Regions from separate parts of the Streptomyces sp. NPDC002623 genome, predicted to be linked through region 1. Evidence: riboswitches for the same ligand, from Rfam matches in the RefSeq annotation. Region 1 holds a riboswitch; each other region holds the start of a gene.
What was found. Region 1 has a riboswitch for cyclic di-AMP ahead of ACWD4O_RS32270 (transglycosylase family protein). Riboswitches for the same ligand answer to the same signal wherever they lie in the genome.
Positions count from the first base shown of each region.

Region 2: it holds a riboswitch for cyclic di-AMP, as region 1 does, so the genes downstream of both, ACWD4O_RS22665 (M23 family metallopeptidase) here and ACWD4O_RS32270 (transglycosylase family protein) in region 1, are expected to answer to the same signal.
Region 3: it holds a riboswitch for cyclic di-AMP, as region 1 does, so the genes downstream of both, ACWD4O_RS27490 (C40 family peptidase) here and ACWD4O_RS32270 (transglycosylase family protein) in region 1, are expected to answer to the same signal.
Region 4: it holds a riboswitch for cyclic di-AMP, as region 1 does, so the genes downstream of both, ACWD4O_RS00495 (M23 family metallopeptidase) here and ACWD4O_RS32270 (transglycosylase family protein) in region 1, are expected to answer to the same signal.

Region 1 covers NZ_JBSFWB010000021.1:84,148-88,322, forward strand. The annotation lists gene ACWD4O_RS32260 (cytochrome P450 family protein) at 1-124, shown strand, start outside; gene ACWD4O_RS32265 (transglycosylase family protein) at 314-1,363, shown strand; cyclic di-AMP (ydaO/yuaA leader) riboswitch at 1,570-1,739, shown strand; gene ACWD4O_RS32270 (transglycosylase family protein) at 1,743-2,453, shown strand; gene eno (phosphopyruvate hydratase) at 2,889-4,175, shown strand.
Region 2 covers NZ_JBSFWB010000012.1:41,919-46,093, reverse strand. The annotation lists gene ACWD4O_RS22670 (alpha-galactosidase) at 1-1,113, shown strand, start outside; cyclic di-AMP (ydaO/yuaA leader) riboswitch at 1,418-1,575, shown strand; gene ACWD4O_RS22665 (M23 family metallopeptidase) at 1,580-2,578, shown strand; gene ACWD4O_RS22660 (GDSL-type esterase/lipase family protein) at 2,810-3,919, shown strand; gene ACWD4O_RS22655 (rhamnogalacturonan lyase family protein) at 3,916-4,175, shown strand, end outside.
Region 3 covers NZ_JBSFWB010000016.1:81,529-85,703, reverse strand. The annotation lists gene ACWD4O_RS27510 (8-amino-7-oxononanoate synthase) at 1-105, shown strand, start outside; gene ACWD4O_RS27505 (DUF397 domain-containing protein) at 186-419, opposite strand; gene ACWD4O_RS27500 (helix-turn-helix domain-containing protein) at 429-1,289, opposite strand; gene ACWD4O_RS27495 (ATP-binding protein) at 1,503-1,985, shown strand; gene ACWD4O_RS27490 (C40 family peptidase) at 2,068-2,541, opposite strand; cyclic di-AMP (ydaO/yuaA leader) riboswitch at 2,545-2,715, opposite strand; gene ACWD4O_RS27485 (hypothetical protein) at 3,120-3,425, opposite strand; gene ACWD4O_RS27480 (ATP-dependent Clp protease proteolytic subunit) at 3,433-4,068, opposite strand.
Region 4 covers NZ_JBSFWB010000001.1:124,432-128,606, forward strand. The annotation lists gene ACWD4O_RS00485 (M16 family metallopeptidase) at 1-112, shown strand, start outside; gene ACWD4O_RS00490 (M16 family metallopeptidase) at 109-1,497, shown strand; cyclic di-AMP (ydaO/yuaA leader) riboswitch at 1,722-1,889, shown strand; gene ACWD4O_RS00495 (M23 family metallopeptidase) at 1,904-2,647, shown strand; gene ACWD4O_RS00500 (GntR family transcriptional regulator) at 2,836-3,531, shown strand; gene ACWD4O_RS00505 (HPr family phosphocarrier protein) at 3,681-3,962, opposite strand; gene ACWD4O_RS00510 (bifunctional acetate--CoA ligase family protein/GNAT family N-acetyltransferase) at 4,141-4,175, shown strand, end outside.

The DNA of each region.
Region 1 (4,175 bases):
CCTGCTCACCCGGCTGCCCGACCTCCGACTGGCCGTGGACCCGGCCCAGTTGAGGTGGCGTGGCGGGCTCATCATGCGCGGACTGCGGACGCTCCCGGTCGAGTTCACTTCCGTGCGTATCTGATCGGATGTCAGCCGGAGTGTGACCATTCGGCGAAGCAAAGGTGACCGACCCTCAAGTCTGTGATCTTCACGTGATCTGCGCGGCATTAACTTGTGACAAGTGATCGTGTGCCGATACGTTCACTCGTCAGCGCGACGCGTCAGTCGCACCCGTCGCGCCGGTCACTGCTGTCCAGAGAAAGGCCCTCGCATGCTCTCCGGGAACGGTCGTCACCGTCGCCCCCGTCAGGCTCCGGCCCTCCTCGTCGCAGCCGGAGTGACCGGGTCCGCCATCGCCATCCCGCTGCTGGCCGCCTCCGGCGCGAGCGCCGCCGACGGCACGGTGTGGGACAAGGTGGCACAGTGCGAGACCGGCGGCTCGTGGAGCGCCGCCAAGGGCGGCGAGTACGGCGGCCTGAGCCTCACCCAGAAGGAATGGGAGACGTACGGCGGACTCGACTACGCGACGAGCCCCGACCTGGCCAGCCGCAACCAGCAGATCGCCGTCGCGCAGAAACTGCTCGCCGCCGAGAACGTCGGCGCGTGGGGCACCTGCGGGCTGACCTCCGGGCTCACCCAGGAGAACGGCGCGCTGGACGTGGACACCGGCGTGGCGGACGACTCGTCCGACACGTCTTCGTCGTCCGGATCGTCCGATCTGCCCAAGGGGCTGGACGGCGACTCCTCGGATTCATCGAGCTCCTCGGACTCTTCGGGCTCGTCGAGCACCGACGACAGTTCGGCGGGATCGTCCGAGTCGTCCGACTCGTCAGTGGATTCATCGAGTTCGCCTTCGGTGTCCCCTTCGTCGCCTTCATCCCCTTCGTCCTCCACCGCTGACGATCCCGCCGGGACCGACGGCTCTCCCTCGGCGACCTCGGAAGCGGACGACTCGGGCTACTCGGACAAGTCGGTCCAGGATGCGGGCTCTTGGAGCCTCGTCGACACCGGCTCCCTCGGCTCCGGCAAGCACCGCGGCGCCACCGCCGACGAGAGTGCGACCCCCACGACGAAGAGCGCCACCGGCGCGACCGACACCGCGGCGAGCGACGCCGCAGTGGACGGCGTCTCCGCCGCCTCCGCCGGTCGGCACGCCGCGGTCACCTACGTCGTCCAGGAAGGCGACTCCCTCGTCTCCATCGCCGACTCCCTTGGCATCGACGGCGGATGGCAGGCCCTCTATGCCGAGAACAGGGACCTCATCGGTGCCGACCCGAGCGACATCGTCACCGGTCAGACCCTCGACACAGCGGTCCAATAGGGCAGGAACGCACCGAAAAACGCCGGGAGTTCACGTCACACTTCGCTCCGGAATGTCCGGTTTGGTGAAAGTGTGGGATGAGTCTCAGAAGCCCTGATCGTCTTTGAAATTCCGCGGATCACGTGGCTACGGTCAAGGCCGCTCGGCAATCCGAGCCCCGGTCGTCGCAACGCCGAGTCCTGCCAGCGGCCGCCCGGGAACAGTCGTCGCGTCAAGCGCCGTAGGCAGGAGCGGGGGACCCAAGGTAAGTGCCGGGACCGGCGGTTGACGCCGGATCCGGCTTGGGGTGAAGCCACGCCTCCCCTGGAGGAGTGGCCGGGCAACTCACACGGCCCGAACCCGACAGCTCACCTCGCAGGCGTCGGTGAGGGGATCCACCATGCTGTTTTCCGGTAAGGGCAAGCACCGTCGTCCGTCCAAGGCCACCCGCGTCGCCACGCTCGCCGGCGTCACCGGCGTCGCCATCGCCGCCCCGCTGATGGCGGCCGGCAACGCCTCCGCCGCCACCGCCGCCGAGTGGGACGCGGTCGCCCAGTGCGAGTCCGGCGGCAACTGGTCCATCAACACCGGCAACGGCTACTACGGCGGTCTGCAGTTCTCCGCCTCCACCTGGGCCGCGTACGGCGGCACGCAGTACGCCGCGCAGGCCAACCAGGCCTCCAAGACGCAGCAGATAACCGTCGCCGAGAAGGTCCTCGCGGGCCAGGGCAAGGGCGCCTGGCCGGTCTGCGGCACGGGCCTGTCCAGCGCCGCCTACAACGGCGGCAGCGCCGACTCCACCAGCTCCGGCTCCAGCTCCGGCTCCAGCTCCTCCAGCTCGTCGAACAGCACCAGCACCCGTTCGACCGAGGAGCAGAGCGCCTCCCGCTCGACCGACCGACCGGCCGCCTCCAAGACGGTCACCACCCCGACCGGCAAGAAGGTCGAGAAGGGCGACGGCGAGTACAAGGTCGTCAAGGGCGACACCCTCAGCTCCATCGCCGAGAAGCACAAGGTCGCCGGCGGCTGGCAGAAGCTGTTCGAGCTGAACAAGGACATCGTCGACGACGCCGACCTCATCTACCCGGGCCAGCAGCTGCACCTGAAGTGAGCTGCGGCTCCTGGGTCGGGCTCCGGCTCCCGAAGTGACATCCGGCTCTCAGGGAAGTCACAGCGCCCTCCCAGGTGAGGCCCGCACACTGAAGACCTCGTGAGGGTCACCCCCCGTCCCCACGGGCCCCCCGCTCCGGTGCGTGTTCCCCCGTACGCACCGGAGCGGGGTTTCTCTTTGCCCGTCCCCCGTCCCCCGTCCCCCCGCCTCCCGTTCCTCTTGCCTGTTTCCTTTGCCGGTTGGCAACTTCCTGTTGGTCTTTGGCGACCGCGCCCTTTGTTCCGTGCGTGAACAATGAGTACGGTCAGTTTGTCCACGGGGCGGTCGGTCGGCTGCCGACGCCCCGAAGGCGGTTAGGCTCTAGTCGCAAGGCTCAGCGCGGGCCCGTCACGGCCCACCTGCCCCGCACAACCAGCGTCACATCCCAAGAAGGAGATGCTCGTGCCGTCCATCGACGTCGTCGTAGCCCGGGAAATCCTGGACTCCCGAGGCAACCCCACGGTCGAGGTCGAGGTCGGCCTCGACGACGGCAGCACGGGTCGTGCCGCCGTTCCGTCCGGCGCCTCCACCGGTGCCTTCGAGGCCATCGAGCTCCGCGACGGTGACCCGAACCGCTACCACGGCAAGGGTGTCGAGAAGGCCGTCCTCGCCGTCATCGAGCAGATCGGCCCGGAGCTCGTCGGCTACGACGCCACCGAGCAGCGCCTGATCGACCAGGCCATGTTCGACCTGGACGCCACCGACAACAAGGGCTCCCTCGGCGCCAACGCCATCCTCGGCGTCTCGCTCGCCGTGGCCCACGCCGCCTCCGAGGCCAGCGACCTGCCGCTGTTCCGCTACCTGGGCGGCCCCAACGCGCACCTGCTGCCGGTGCCGATGATGAACATCCTGAACGGCGGCTCGCACGCCGACTCCAACGTGGACATCCAGGAGTTCATGATCGCCCCGATCGGCGCGGAGTCCTTCTCCGAGGCCCTGCGCTGGGGCGCCGAGGTCTACCACACCCTCAAGAAGGTGCTGAAGACCAAGGGCCTGTCCACCGGCCTCGGCGACGAGGGCGGCTTCGCCCCGAACCTGGAGTCCAACCGCGCCGCCCTCGACCTCATCGTCGAGGCCATCAAGCAGGCCGGTTACATCCCCGGCGAGCAGATCGCGCTCGCGCTCGACGTCGCCGCGTCCGAGTTCTACAAGGACGGCAAGTACGAGTTCGAGGGCAAGTCCCGCTCGGCCGCCGAGATGACCGAGTACTACGAGGAGCTCGTCTCCGCGTACCCGCTGGTCTCCATCGAGGACCCGCTGTACGAGGACGACTGGGCCGGCTGGAACGTCATCACCGAGAAGATCGGTGACAAGGTCCAGATCGTCGGCGACGACCTGTTCGTCACCAACCCCGAGCGCCTGGCCCGCGGCATCGAGGAGGGCTCCGCGAACGCCCTGCTCGTCAAGGTGAACCAGATCGGCTCGCTGACCGAGACCCTGGACGCCGTCGAGCTCGCCCAGCGCAACGGCTTCAAGTGCATGATGTCCCACCGTTCCGGCGAGACCGAGGACGTCACCATCGCCGACCTCGCCGTCGCCGTGAACTGCGGTCAGATCAAGACCGGCGCCCCGGCCCGCTCGGACCGCGTCGCCAAGTACAACCAGCTGCTGCGCATCGAGGAGATCCTCGACGACGCGGCGGTGTACGCCGGCCGCAGCGCGTTCCCCCGCTTCAAGGGCTGA
Region 2 (4,175 bases), on a different contig from region 1:
CGCGCCGCGGCGATCGGCGTCGAGCTGTTCGTCGTCGACGACGGCTGGTTCGGCAAGCGCACCGGCGACCACGCCGGGCTCGGCGACTGGACGCCCAACCCCGACCGCTTCCCGAACGGCCTGAAGCCCCTCGCGGACTATGTGCACGCCCTCGGCATGCAGTTCGGCATCTGGGTCGAGCCCGAGATGGTCAACCCCGACAGCGAGCTGTACCGGGCCCACCCCGACTGGGCGCAGTTCCAACCGGGACGAAAGCGGACGGAGTTCCGCAATCAGCTCGTACTCAACCTCGCGCGCGAGGACGTCCAGGAGTACCTCTGGGAGCAGCTCCACGGGCTTCTCTCCAGCGCCCCCGTCGACTACGTCAAGTGGGACTTCAACCGCTGCTTCACCGACGCGGGCTGGCCGGACGACCCCTACCCGCAGCGGCTCTGGGTCGACCATGTAAGGGCCCTGTACGGCCTCCTGGACCGACTGCGGGCGGCCCACCCGGGCGTCGCCTTCGAGTCCTGCTCGGGCGGCGGCGGACGTATCGACCTCGGGATCATGAGCCGCACCGACCAGGTGTGGACCTCCGACAACACCGACCCGCTCGACCGGCTCGACATCCAGCATGGCTTCAGTCAGATCCACCCCGCCCGGGTCATGGCCGCGTGGGTCACCGACAGTCCCAACGCCCAGCTCAACGGCCGGGTGAGCTCGCTGCGCTTCCGGTTCGTCAGCGCCATGGCCGGTGTGCTCGGCGTCGGCGGCGACCTCTCGGAGTGGAGCGAGGAGGAACTCGCCGAGGCGCGGGAGTGGGTGGACCTCTACAAGGAGATCCGGCCTCTGGTGCAGCACGGCGACCTCTACCGGCTGCGTCCCCCGGCGGGCGGTCTGAGCGCCGTCCAGTATGTGCGCGGAGACGAGAGCGTCGTCCTCGCCTGGCTCCAGGCCCAGCGGTTCGGGGAGCCCGTGCCGGTGCTCCGGCTGCGCGGACTCGACCCGACACAGTCGTATGAATGCCGCGAAACGGGCGAAGTTCACCGAGGTGCGGTGCTGTTGCATCACGGGCTGCGCACCGAGCTGAAGGGCGACCTTGATGCGACGGTTATCCGACTCCGTCGTATCTGAGCCTTCTGTCCGAATTGGATCCTTAATTCCAACTCGCTCTGGAATAAAGGATCCTGGAGGGCTGTCACGTGAGCAGCGTCATATCCGTGACCGAGCGTCGTACGTCATGTTCACGTAATTCATGCGCTTTTCAAGGGTATTCGGCGAATGGCGGGCGTTTGGATTCACGGAGTGTGACCGGGAATTCTCACAGCAGATCAAGAGAAATGCATTAACCGTGCAACCTCTGCTTGTCCCCGTGCGTCCTGGTCGCTTACGTTCCACACCAATCCGGACGGATGCCTAATCCTGCCGCCGCCCGGAGCCCGCACACTCACCCGTCCACGGCAGGAGCGGGGGACCCACAGGCACAACCGCCTGTTCCGGTCCCGGAACAGGCTTGGGGTAAAGCCGCGCCTCGGCGCGGCCGGGCATCTCCAGCTCGCACCCGACAGCTCACCTCGCAGGCGCCGGAGAGGAATTCGCCATGCCCGCGAAGGGTAAGCACCGTCGTCCCAAGACCCAGCGCTTCACTCGTTCGATAGCCGTCGCCGGAACCGGCGGCGCAGCGCTCGCCCTTCCGCTCATGGGCGCCGCCGGCGCTCACGCGGCCCCCGCTCAGTCCGTTTCCCAGTCCGTTTCGCAGGCCGCGTCCCAGTCGGTCGCGCAGACGGTTTCGGAAAGCGCCGTGCAGGCCGCTCCGGTGACCCGGAAGACCGCCGCCGCGAAGACCTACACCGTGCGGTCCGGGGACTACCTCTCGAAGATCGCGGACGAGCAGGACGTCAGCGGCGGCTGGCAGAAGCTGTACCAGGACAACCGTGCGGCCGTCGGCGACAACCCCTCGCTGATCCACCCCGGCCTCAAGCTGTCGATCGGCAAGCAGGCCGCGACCGGCACCACCGAGTCGTCCGGTTCGTCCTCCTCGGCCTCCTCTTCCGGAAGCTCGTCGTCGAAGTCCTCGAAGTCGGCGAAGTCCTCCGACTCGAAGTCCTCCGACTCGCAGGCCTCCACCTCGTCCTCCGCCTCGTCCTCGAAGACGACCACGCAGGCGGCCGAGAGCAGCACCGGCGCCTCCAGCGGTTACCAGCTCCCCGTGGCCGGCGCCTCCGTCGGCACCGCGTACCACGTGGCCGGCAGCATGTGGTCCAGCGGCTACCACACCGGCGTCGACTTCGTCGTGCCGACCGGCACCTCCCTCAAGGCCGTGGGCGCGGGCACCGTCGTCTCCGCGGGCTGGGGCGGCGCGTACGGCAACCAGGTCGTCATCAAGCTCGCCGACGGCTACTACGCCCAGTACGCCCACCTGTCCCAGCTGTCGGTCTCGGCCGGCCAGACCGTGACCGCGGGCCAGCAGGTCGGCCTCTCCGGCGCGACCGGCAATGTGACCGGCCCGCACCTGCACTTCGAGATCCGCACCACGCCGGACTACGGCTCGGACGTGGACCCGATCGCCTACCTCCGCTCGCACGGAGTCTCCGTCTAGCATCCGCGGACGACCCACCGCCTGACACGCAGTCGAAGGCCGGACCCCGATCCCCGGGTCCGGCCTTCGGCGTGTCCGCGTCCGTTTTCTTGATCGTTTCATTGCCGCCGTGTGGCGGGTTCGTGGCAGCCGCATGGCATCCCTTTTCGCCCTGTCGACAACCGGGCCAGAGTGGGGACACAGTGATCTCCGTCAGGGAGCAAGCGCTTTCCACCGCTCTTCGGAGGTCCCGTGTCCGGCGTCGTCCACCGCTGCACCGCCGTCGTCAGGTGTGCCGCGACCGCGGCGGTCGTGGCGCTTCTCGTGGCCGGGGCCGCTCCGCCCGCGTCCGCCTCGGCCGCTGGTGCGGGTGCGGGTGCGGGTGCGGGTGCCGCGAGCGTCGTCCGCCCCGACGACCGGCGGCTCGTCTACGAGGGCCGCTGGGGGCGTACCGCCGAGGCCGCCGTCACCGTCAACTCCGGTTCGCGGCTGCGGTTCCGGTTCGTCGGGAGCGCCGTCCACGCCCTGTTCGACGTCTCGTCGGTCACCGTGCCCGCGCAGCTCTACGTCTCCGTCGACGGCGGACCCAGGCAGCTGTACGCCGTCGACCGCGGCGACCTCCGGATCGCGGCGACCGGGCGAGGCCAGCACACGGCCGAGCTGTCCGTGAAGGACGTCTCCGCGCGGGTGAACCGGTGGACGCCGCCGCTGGAGTCGGGCGTCACGCTGACCGGCATCCGGGGCCGCCTGCTGGAGCAACGTGCGCCGAGAGCCCCGGAGTTGGTGTTCTTGGGCGACTCCGTCACCCAGGGCGTACTGGCGCTCTGCGCGGTCAACACCTCCGACTGCGCCGACGGGACGGCCGCCTACCCCACCCTGGTCGCCGACGCCCTGCACGCCTCGCTCACCCAGGTCGGTTTCGGCCGCCAGGGTGTGATCCGGACCGGCAACGGGGGAGTGCCGGCCGCCGGTGACGCGTACGCCTGGAACCATGCGGGCTCCCCGGCCCGGCCGGACCGGGACGCCGATGTGATCGTCGTCAACCAGGGCACCAACGACACCGCGTTCGGCTCGGCCGAGTTCCGCACCGCCTACCGCGCCTACCTCGAACTTCTGCGGGCGGCCGCGCCGCACGCCCGCATCCTCGCCCTGCGTCCCTTCGGCGGGGCGCACGCCGCCGACATCGCCGAGGTCGTCGCCGAACTCGCCGACCGGCGCACGGAGTTCGTCGACACCGCCGGCTGGCTCTCGGCCGCCGATGGCGACTTCCAGGACGCCGTCCATCCGAACGCCCAGGGCCACCGCAAGGCGGCCGACCGCCTGATCCCCCTCATCGGAAAGCTCGCGAAGGAGCACCAGTGAACGCCATCCGCCGCCGAAGAGCCGTCGCCGTCTCCACCGTCTGCGCCGCCCTGCTGGCCGGGCTCTTCTCCGCGCCCGCCGGACACGCCGCCGACGCCCCGCGCCGGATCGTCGAGGACCTCGACCGCGGCCTGGTCGCCGTGCCGTCCGGGCAGGGCACGTTCCTCAGCTGGCGGCTCCTCGGCACCGAGTACGCGAGGTACGGCGACGCCATCGCCTTCGACGTGTACAAGAACGGGCGCAGGCTGAACCGGCA
Region 3 (4,175 bases), on a different contig from region 1:
TCCGTGCCCGACGGCATCTCACGCCTCAGGCTGACCGCCCGAGCGAACCTCTCCGGGGCCGAGCTGGAACGCGCTGTACGGGTGATCGGCGAGACACGACCATGAGTCGGCGTGACACGGCCGTGGGTCGCCGCTGACCGGTGGGCCGGTCGCCGCTGACTGGTGCGCCGACTACTGCGGTGCGGTCAGCGCAACGTGGCGGTGAAACCCGTCCAGCTCTCGGGGGAGAAGAGCAGGGCGGGTCCGGCCGGGTCCTTTGAGTCGCGTACGGCGAGCAGACCGGCCAAGGGTCCTGTGGCCGGCCGGGCCGTCTCGACGCAGTTGTTCGCTCCCGTGCTGTAGCTGCTGCGCAGCCACCGCACATCCGGGAGACGGTCGGGATCGGTACTGGAAGGTACGTTCCGCGGTAGTGCGGACATGGTGCCTCCTTACGCGCCGCCTGCTATCGCGGCGATGTAATCCGATGAGTCCCCGGGCGAAAGGGCATACGCCCGAAGGGCGTTGAAGGCCTCGGTGTAGGCCTCGAGGTGTTCTTTCCGTTCGAGATAGAGGCTACTCGTCAAGTGGTCGAGAACAACCACATCCAGATCAGAAGTGCGCGAAAATGAGAAGATAACGAAAGGCCCGGTTACGCCGATATGCGCCCCGGCGGCGAACGGAAGGACCTGCAGCCGCACTTGGGGCAGTCGGGCGGCCTCCACGAGCCGACCGAGCTGCTGCGCCATCACCTCGGGCCCGCCCACCTCCCGCCGCAGCACCGCCTCGTCCAGCACCGCGCTCAGCTCCAGCGGCGGCTGCGCGCGCAGCACGTCCTGCCGGGCCAGTCGCACCTCGACCAGTGTGTCGAGCTGGTCCTCCGTGACGCCCTCCACCGCGGCCCTGGTCACCGCACGGGCGTACTCGGGCGTCTGCAGCAGCCCCGGTACCACACTCGTCTCCAGGGTGCGCATCGCGCTCGCCTGGGACTCCAGGCTGATGAAGTCCCGGTAGGTGGGCGGCAGCACCCCGCGGTAGGCGTGCCACCAGTGGTCCCGGCCGCCGCTGCCGTCGGCGCCGGCCAACGCCAGCATCAGCTCCCGCAGTTGCGGATCGGCCACCCCGTAGGCGTCGAGGAGTAACCGCACATCGGCCGGTTTTGACCCACTGGTGCCCGTCTCGATGCGGCTCACCTTGGACTGGTGCCAGCCCACGAGCCGAGCGGCCTCACCACTGGTGAGGCCCGCCTGAGCGCGCAGATTGCGCAGTTCGGCGCCCAGCTTCCGGCGGCGCACCGCGGGTCCGTGCTGCATGGGCTCCTCCTTACTCCTTACGGGCCGTCCAAATACGCTCTGCCGTCGCAGAGTTCACCGCATTGAGCGACAGATATATGCATATCTTGGTGGATCGCCACCCGTGACCGGTGCGGTAATGGCAGTCTGGCGAAGAAGCACCAGTCCGGGACCGTACTCGAACCATCCGCTCCGTGTCGGACCCCGGTCCCGTGGGAAAGGGACGACGTCGCCATGGCAGATCACCTGGAAGCATCCGTCACTCTGCCGAGCGATCCCGCCTCGGTCTCCACAGCCCGCGGTTTCGTGGCCGGCACCCTCGGAGAGTGGGGTCTGCCGGCGGACACGGAGGCGGCGGACACCATCCGGCTGATCGTCTCAGAACTCACCACCAACGCCGTACAGCACACCTTCGGGCAGTCACCCACCTTCACGGTGGACCTCGTCCTCGACCGTGACGAACACTTGCGCATCGGTGTCACCGACAGCCACCCGCGCTTCCCCAAACGACTGCCGGCCGCCGTCCAGCAGGACAACGGCCGAGGCATGGTGATCATTCGCTGGCTGACCGCGGAGTGCGGCGGCAGACTCAGAGTGCGGCCCACCCGGGAGGGCGGCAAGACGGTCACCGTCGAGCTCCCGTGGACGGCCGCGGCGACGGAACCGGTGGCCGGAGCCCTGGCGGCCCAGGCGGAGGGCGAGATCCCGGGGCGATGACGGCGCGTCAGGACGCCGGCACCGCCCCGGGAGACCCAGGGATCCGCCGGACAGTGAGACCCGGGGATCCGCCGGACAGGCCCTAGCGGACCCGGCCGTACCAGACGCTCTTGGTCCAGATCTTCTGCAGCTTCACCACGTCTCCGGTCTTCGGCGAGTGCCAGATCTTGCCGTTACCCGCGTAGATCCCGACGTGGTACACGCTCGAACCCGAGTGGAAGAAGACCAGGTCGCCTGCCTTGCGGCCCGACGCCGAGATGTGCTTGGTCTTGTTGTACTGCTGGGCCGCCGTACGCGGCAGGCTCTTGCCCGCCTTCTTGTACGAGTACAGCGTCAGCCCCGAGCAGTCGAACCTCTTCGGCCCGGTCGCGCCGTACTTGTACGGTGCACCCTTCTTGGAGGCCGCGATCTGGAGCGCCTTCGTCGCCGGTGTGGCGGCCGCGGCGTCCGAGGCGAGCCCCGGGACCACGACCGTGCCGCCCACGGCGGCGATGGCGAACGCCGAGGCCGTACCGGCCCGGGCCATGAGCGACGGGACACGATTGAGCGCAGTCATGCGCAACCCTTCGTCAGCCGCCTGTGAAGGATGACCTGTCGGATTCGGGCTGACAAAGTTGCCCGGCCGCGACTGCGGCTTCACCCCAAGGGCTGCTCGACCCGGTCATGGCGTGACCGTTCCGGCGACCCGTCGTGCTTGGGTCCTCCACTCCTGCCGATGCACTTCTGTCGACCGGGCATCCGGGCGGCGGCAGGACTCGGCGTCCGCCCGGACCGCCCCGCCGCTTGTGGCGGGGGCTTGTCGTCAGTCAGGGATCTTGGCTCACTCATGTCCGAAAATCCCAACGGAACCGGGGATTTGTGGGGTTACTCACCACTCACCCGTTCGGGTGGACACCCTGATGGCCGATCAGGTGTCAAGAATGCCAAAGGGCCCCGGACCAGCACCGGAGCCTTTTCCTCCGCCCGAAAAGAGCACTTTCGCGCAACTTCGGCGAGCGGGAAAAGAAGTGGTCGCTACGCCGAACGGAGGTAACCCGTCTGGTGCGTTTCAACTCCGGTCCGGACGTCGCGTTCGGGGCGCGCGCCGCCCGGACCGGAGCGCGGTCCGCGTCGGCCGTCGGGTCGAGGGTCGGGTCAACTGTCGGAGAGCGGAGGCACCGTGACGCGCGCCGTTCGGCGCTCCCCGTCGAGGACGCGCAGCGCCCGCGCGAGCGTCGGCGCGTGGAACTCGCTCTCGCCCCGCTGGTGCATCAGCGTCAGCGCGTCGCGCAGTGCGGTCGCCTTGGCCACCAGCGCCTGGGCCGCCCGCAGTCCGCGGTAGGTGTCCCCGTGGTGGGCGGGGTTGATCCGGCCGAGCAGGTCGACCACGTCCAGATAACCGTCGATCAACTCGGCCTCGGCGCGCGTCAGGGCGGGCAGCGGCGGCAGTTCGGGCACCATCGGCCGCTCACCTCCCGCCCTGCGTGCCGGCCGAGGCCTTGCGGCTGGCGACGATCCCGTCCACCAGGCCGTACTCCAGGGCCTCCTGGGCGGTGAGGGTCTTGTCCCGCTCGATGTCCGCGGTCACCTGCGCCGGCGTCCGCCCGGTGTGCCGTGCCAGCATCTCCTCCAGGCTCGCCCGGGTGCGGGCCAGTTCCTCCGCCTGGATCGCGATATCACTGGCCTGGCCCTCGACGGGCCCGGGCAGCGACGGCTGGCGGATCGTCATCCGCGCGCCCGGCAGCGCGAACCGCTTGCCCGGCGTGCCGGCCGCGAGCAGCACCGCGGCGGACGAGTCCGCCCGGCCCAGGCAGGTCGTCTCCACGTCGCAGGCGACGAAGCGGATCGTGTCGTAGAGGGCCGTCATCGCGCTGAACGAGCCGCCGGGGGAGTTGATGTACAGCGCGATGTCCCGGTCCGGGTCCTTGTGCTCCAGGTGCATGAACTGGGCCGTCACGTCGTTCGCCGAGATGTCGTCGATCGGCGTCCCGAGGAAGACGATCCGCTCCTCCAGCAGCTTCGAGTACGGATCCATCGTCCGGTGCCCGAAGCTCGTGCGCTCGGTGAACTCGGGCAGGACATGGCGGGCGGACGGTCGGTTCATCGTGCCCCCTCCTTCGATGTCTGACGGTGTCCGTCGGTGTGTCGTGGTGTGTGGTGGTGGTGTCCGTCGGTGTCTGTAAAAAATGTACAGGACGTACGTGACGTTAG
Region 4 (4,175 bases), on a different contig from region 1:
GGAGGTCGCCAAGGCCCGTCTGCGCCCCGACAACCGCGCGGTGCTCGTCTATGAGCCGACCGCCGCCGAAGCCCCCGCCGACCAGGACGAGAACGAGGAGGCGGCCCGGTGACCGAGCTCGCCACGATGGACTTCCACCCCCAGCCCCGGGCCGGCGAGGCCAAGCCGTGGGCGTTCCCGGCGCCCGAGCGCGCCGCGCTCGCCAACGGTCTGACGGTCCTGCACTGCCACCGCCCCGGCCAGCAGGTCGTCGCCGTCGAGATCCTCCTCGACGCGCCGCTGGACGCCGAACCGGCCGACCTCGACGGCGTCGCCACGATCATGGCGCGCGCGTTCTCCGAGGGCACCGACAAGCACTCCGCCGAGGAGTTCGCCGCCGAGCTGGAGCGCTGCGGCGCCACCCTGGACGCGCACGCCGATCACCCCGGCGTCCGGCTCAGCCTCGAGGTGCCGGCCTCGCGCCTGCCCAAGGGCCTCGGCCTCCTCGCCGACGCCCTGCGGGCACCCGCGTTCGCCGACAGCGAGGTCGAGCGCCTCGTTCGCAACCGGCTGGACGAGATCCCGCACGAGCTGGCCAACCCCTCCCGGCGTGCCGCCAAGGAGCTCTCCAAGGAGCTGTTCCCGGCCACCGCGCGCATGTCCCGCCCGCGCCAGGGCACGGCGGAGACGGTCGAGAAGATCGACTCCGCTGCGGTGCGCGCCTTCTACGAGAAGCACGTGCGCCCCGCCACGGCCACCGCCGTGGTCGTCGGCGACCTCACCGGCGTCGACCTGGACGCGTTGCTGAGCGACACCCTGGGCGCCTGGACGGGCTCCTCGGCCCAGCCGCGGCCGGTGCCGCCGGTGACCGCCGACGACACCGGCCGGGTCGTCATCGTGGACCGCCCCGGCGCCGTCCAGACGCAGTTGCTGCTCGGCCGTATCGGCGCCGACCGGCACGACCGCGTGTGGCCCGCGCAGGTGCTCGGCACGTACTGCCTCGGCGGCACCCTCACCTCCCGCCTGGACCGCGTCCTGCGCGAGGAGAAGGGCTACACCTACGGCGTCCGCGCCTTCGGGCAGGTCCTGCGGTCCGCCCCGGACGGCTCGGGCGCCGCGATGCTCGCCATCAGCGGCTCCGTGGACACCCCGAACACCGGTCCCGCCCTCGAGGACCTCTGGAAGGTGCTGCGCACCCTCGCGGCCGAGGGGCTGACCGACGCCGAGCGTGACGTCGCCGTGCAGAACCTGGTCGGGGTGGCGCCGCTGAAGTTCGAGACCGCGGCGGCCGTCGCGGGCACGCTGGCCGACCAGGTCGAGCAGCACCTGCCCGACGACTTCCAGGCGACGCTGTACCAGCAGCTCGCCGCGACCGGCACGGTGGAGGCCACCGCGGCGGCCGTGAACGCTTTCCCGGTGGACCGGTTGGTGACCGTCCTCGTGGGCGACGCGGCCCAGATCAAGGCGCCGGTCGAGGCCCTCGGCATCGGCGAGGTGAAGGTCGTGTCCGCGGAGTAGTCCGCGGCGCGGTCACGGCGCGGACCCGGCAACGGCACGCGCGTGTAGGGGCCCTGGTCGACGGAAGCGTCACCAGGGCCGCTAAATGTCCGAATTGGGGCGGAGGTTGCCTGTCTGCCCTGTGGGATGCGCTACAAAAACCGGGATTCGTTTGAGGATTGAAACCTGCCCCGCTTAGCTTCGTGCGGGCTGTTCGTCAGGCAGTGCGCCGCAGCCGCGGCACCGGACAGTCATCGCCGAGTCCCCGTACGGCGCGAGCCAGGGGAGCCGGGGACCCACTTGTGAAGTCCCTGGGGTGAATCGGACGCCCGCGCGAGTTGCGAGGGGGCCCGTAGGAGACCTTCCTGCTCCGAACCCGTCAGCTAACCCGGTAGGCGAGAGGGAAGGAAAGGATACCCCTGTCTTCATGGCGATCACCTGCGCCACCGGGAAGCACCGTCGGCCCAGCCGGATGCAGCGGACCACCGTTCGCGCGGCGGGCGTCGCGGCGCTCACCACCACCGGTGTCATGGCCACCGTCGCCTCCACTCCGGCCCTCGCCGCAGAGCCCACGCCCGAGCAGACCGGGCTGATCCCCGTCGTCACGGTCGGCGAGTCCGTCGCCGAGCAGCTCGACGACCAGGTCGCCGTGCAGAAGCAGGCGGCCTTCGAGCAGGCCGCCCGCGAGGCCGCCGCCAAGAAGGCCGTGGAGGAGCGCGAGGCACGCGTGCGTGCCGCCCGCGAGGCCGAGCGCAAGCGCCTCAACGCCTTCGTGCTGCCGATCACCGGCTCCTACGTGTCCACCGGCTACCAGGCCAGCAGCTCCCTGTGGTCCTCCGGCAGCCACACCGGCGTCGACTTCCACGCGGCCAGCGGCACCACCGTGCACGCGGTCGGCCTGGGCACCGTCGTCGAGGCCGGCTGGGGCGGGTCGTACGGCTACCAGGTCGTGATCAAGATGAACGACGGCACGTACACCCAGTACGGTCACCTGTCGTCCATCGAGGTGTCGGTGGGGCAGCAGGTCACCCCGGGCCAGCGGATCGCGCTGTCCGGCGCGACCGGCAACGTCACCGGCGCGCATCTGCACTTCGAGGCCCGCACCACCGCCGAGTACGGCTCGGACATCGACCCGGTCGCCTACCTCCGCGCGCACGGCGTGAACGTCTGACGACGCACGGCGACAGATCGTTCGGCCCCGGCCCTCCCGGCCGGGGCTTTCGTCGTTTTCGAGATCCTGTTGTCCAAAAAATATCCACGGATTCCAGTCCGCCATCGGAAATTCCCGCTGATTGCAATAGAGTCACGGAACACACGTCAATCGTCGACGTTTCACGGGGATTAAGGCGGAGGTCCGTCATGCGTATTCCGGCGCACTCGGTGTGCACGGCCATCCGGGACGACATCGTCGCGGGTGTCTACGAGCGCGGCAGCCGCCTCACGGAGGAACTCCTCGCCCGCCGCTACGGCGTTTCCCGTGTGCCCGTCCGGGAGGCGCTGCGCACGCTGGAGGCGGAGGGCTTCGTGGTCACACGGCGGCACGCGGGCGCGTGCGTCGCCGAGCCGACCGAGCAGGAGGCTGCGGACCTGCTGGAGATGCGCATGCTGCTGGAGCCGCTCGGCGCCTCCCGGGCCGCCCAGCGGCGCACCGAGGCCCATCTGAAGGTGCTGCGCGGTCTCGTCCGGCTGGGCCAGGAGCGGGCCAGGAGGGGCAACAGCGAGGATCTGCGCTCCCTGGGCGGCTGGTTCCACGAGACGCTCGCCCAGGCCTCCGGAAGCCAGGCCCTGACCTCGATGCTCACCCAGCTGCGCCACAAGATCGCCTGGATGTACATCGTGGACGCCCCGGCGGACCCGGTGGAGTCCTGGGGGGAGCACGGCGCGATCGTGGACGCGGTGGCGCGCGGCGACGGGGAGCGCGCGCGTGCGGTCACGGCGCTGCACACCGAGCGCGCGACGGCCGTGCACCGGCTGCGCTTTTCCGGCGGCGTGGAGCGCGTCGACCGTGTGAGGACTTCGCAACCTCCCGTAAACATGACGGGTCTGCGGCATTAACACGGGGGCCGTATACAAAGAGGAGTTAATTCGCGGGGCACTATTTCTGCTGCCCATGAGCGGGAAATTCAAAGGGCTCGCCCGACAATTCGGACGAGCCCTTCGGTGTTGCGGGACGACGACTTTAAGGCAGCGCGCCGTCAGGGTTTTCAGACGGTCTCGGGGAGTTCCTCGAGACCCTCGGCGACCAGCTTCGCGAGCCGGTCGAGGGCAGTGTCCGCGCCCTCGGCCTCGGACGCGAGGACGATCTCCTCGCCGCCCTTGGCGCCCAGGCCGAGAACGGCCAGCATGGAGGCCGCGTTGACGGGGTTGCCGTCGGCCTTGGCGATCGTCACGGGGATACCTGCGGCCGTGGCGGCCCGGACGAAGATGGAAGCGGGGCGGGCGTGAAGGCCCTCGGCCCAGCCGACGTTGACGCGGCGCTCAGCCATGTGATGCTGCCCTTCAGTGTCTCAGGTTGTCTAGACCAGTGTTCCACACGTGAAGCCCGGGAGGGGCGGTCCATGCGTCCCGTCCCGACGTGGTCGTCGGATCGCGGCCTCGATCCGACGTGCGTCCTCCACAGACTGCCTCGCGCCGTTGTCGTACGCGAGCCGTACTCTGGGCCCCATGCAGAGCGCGTCGGACCGGCACGAGTACCCCGC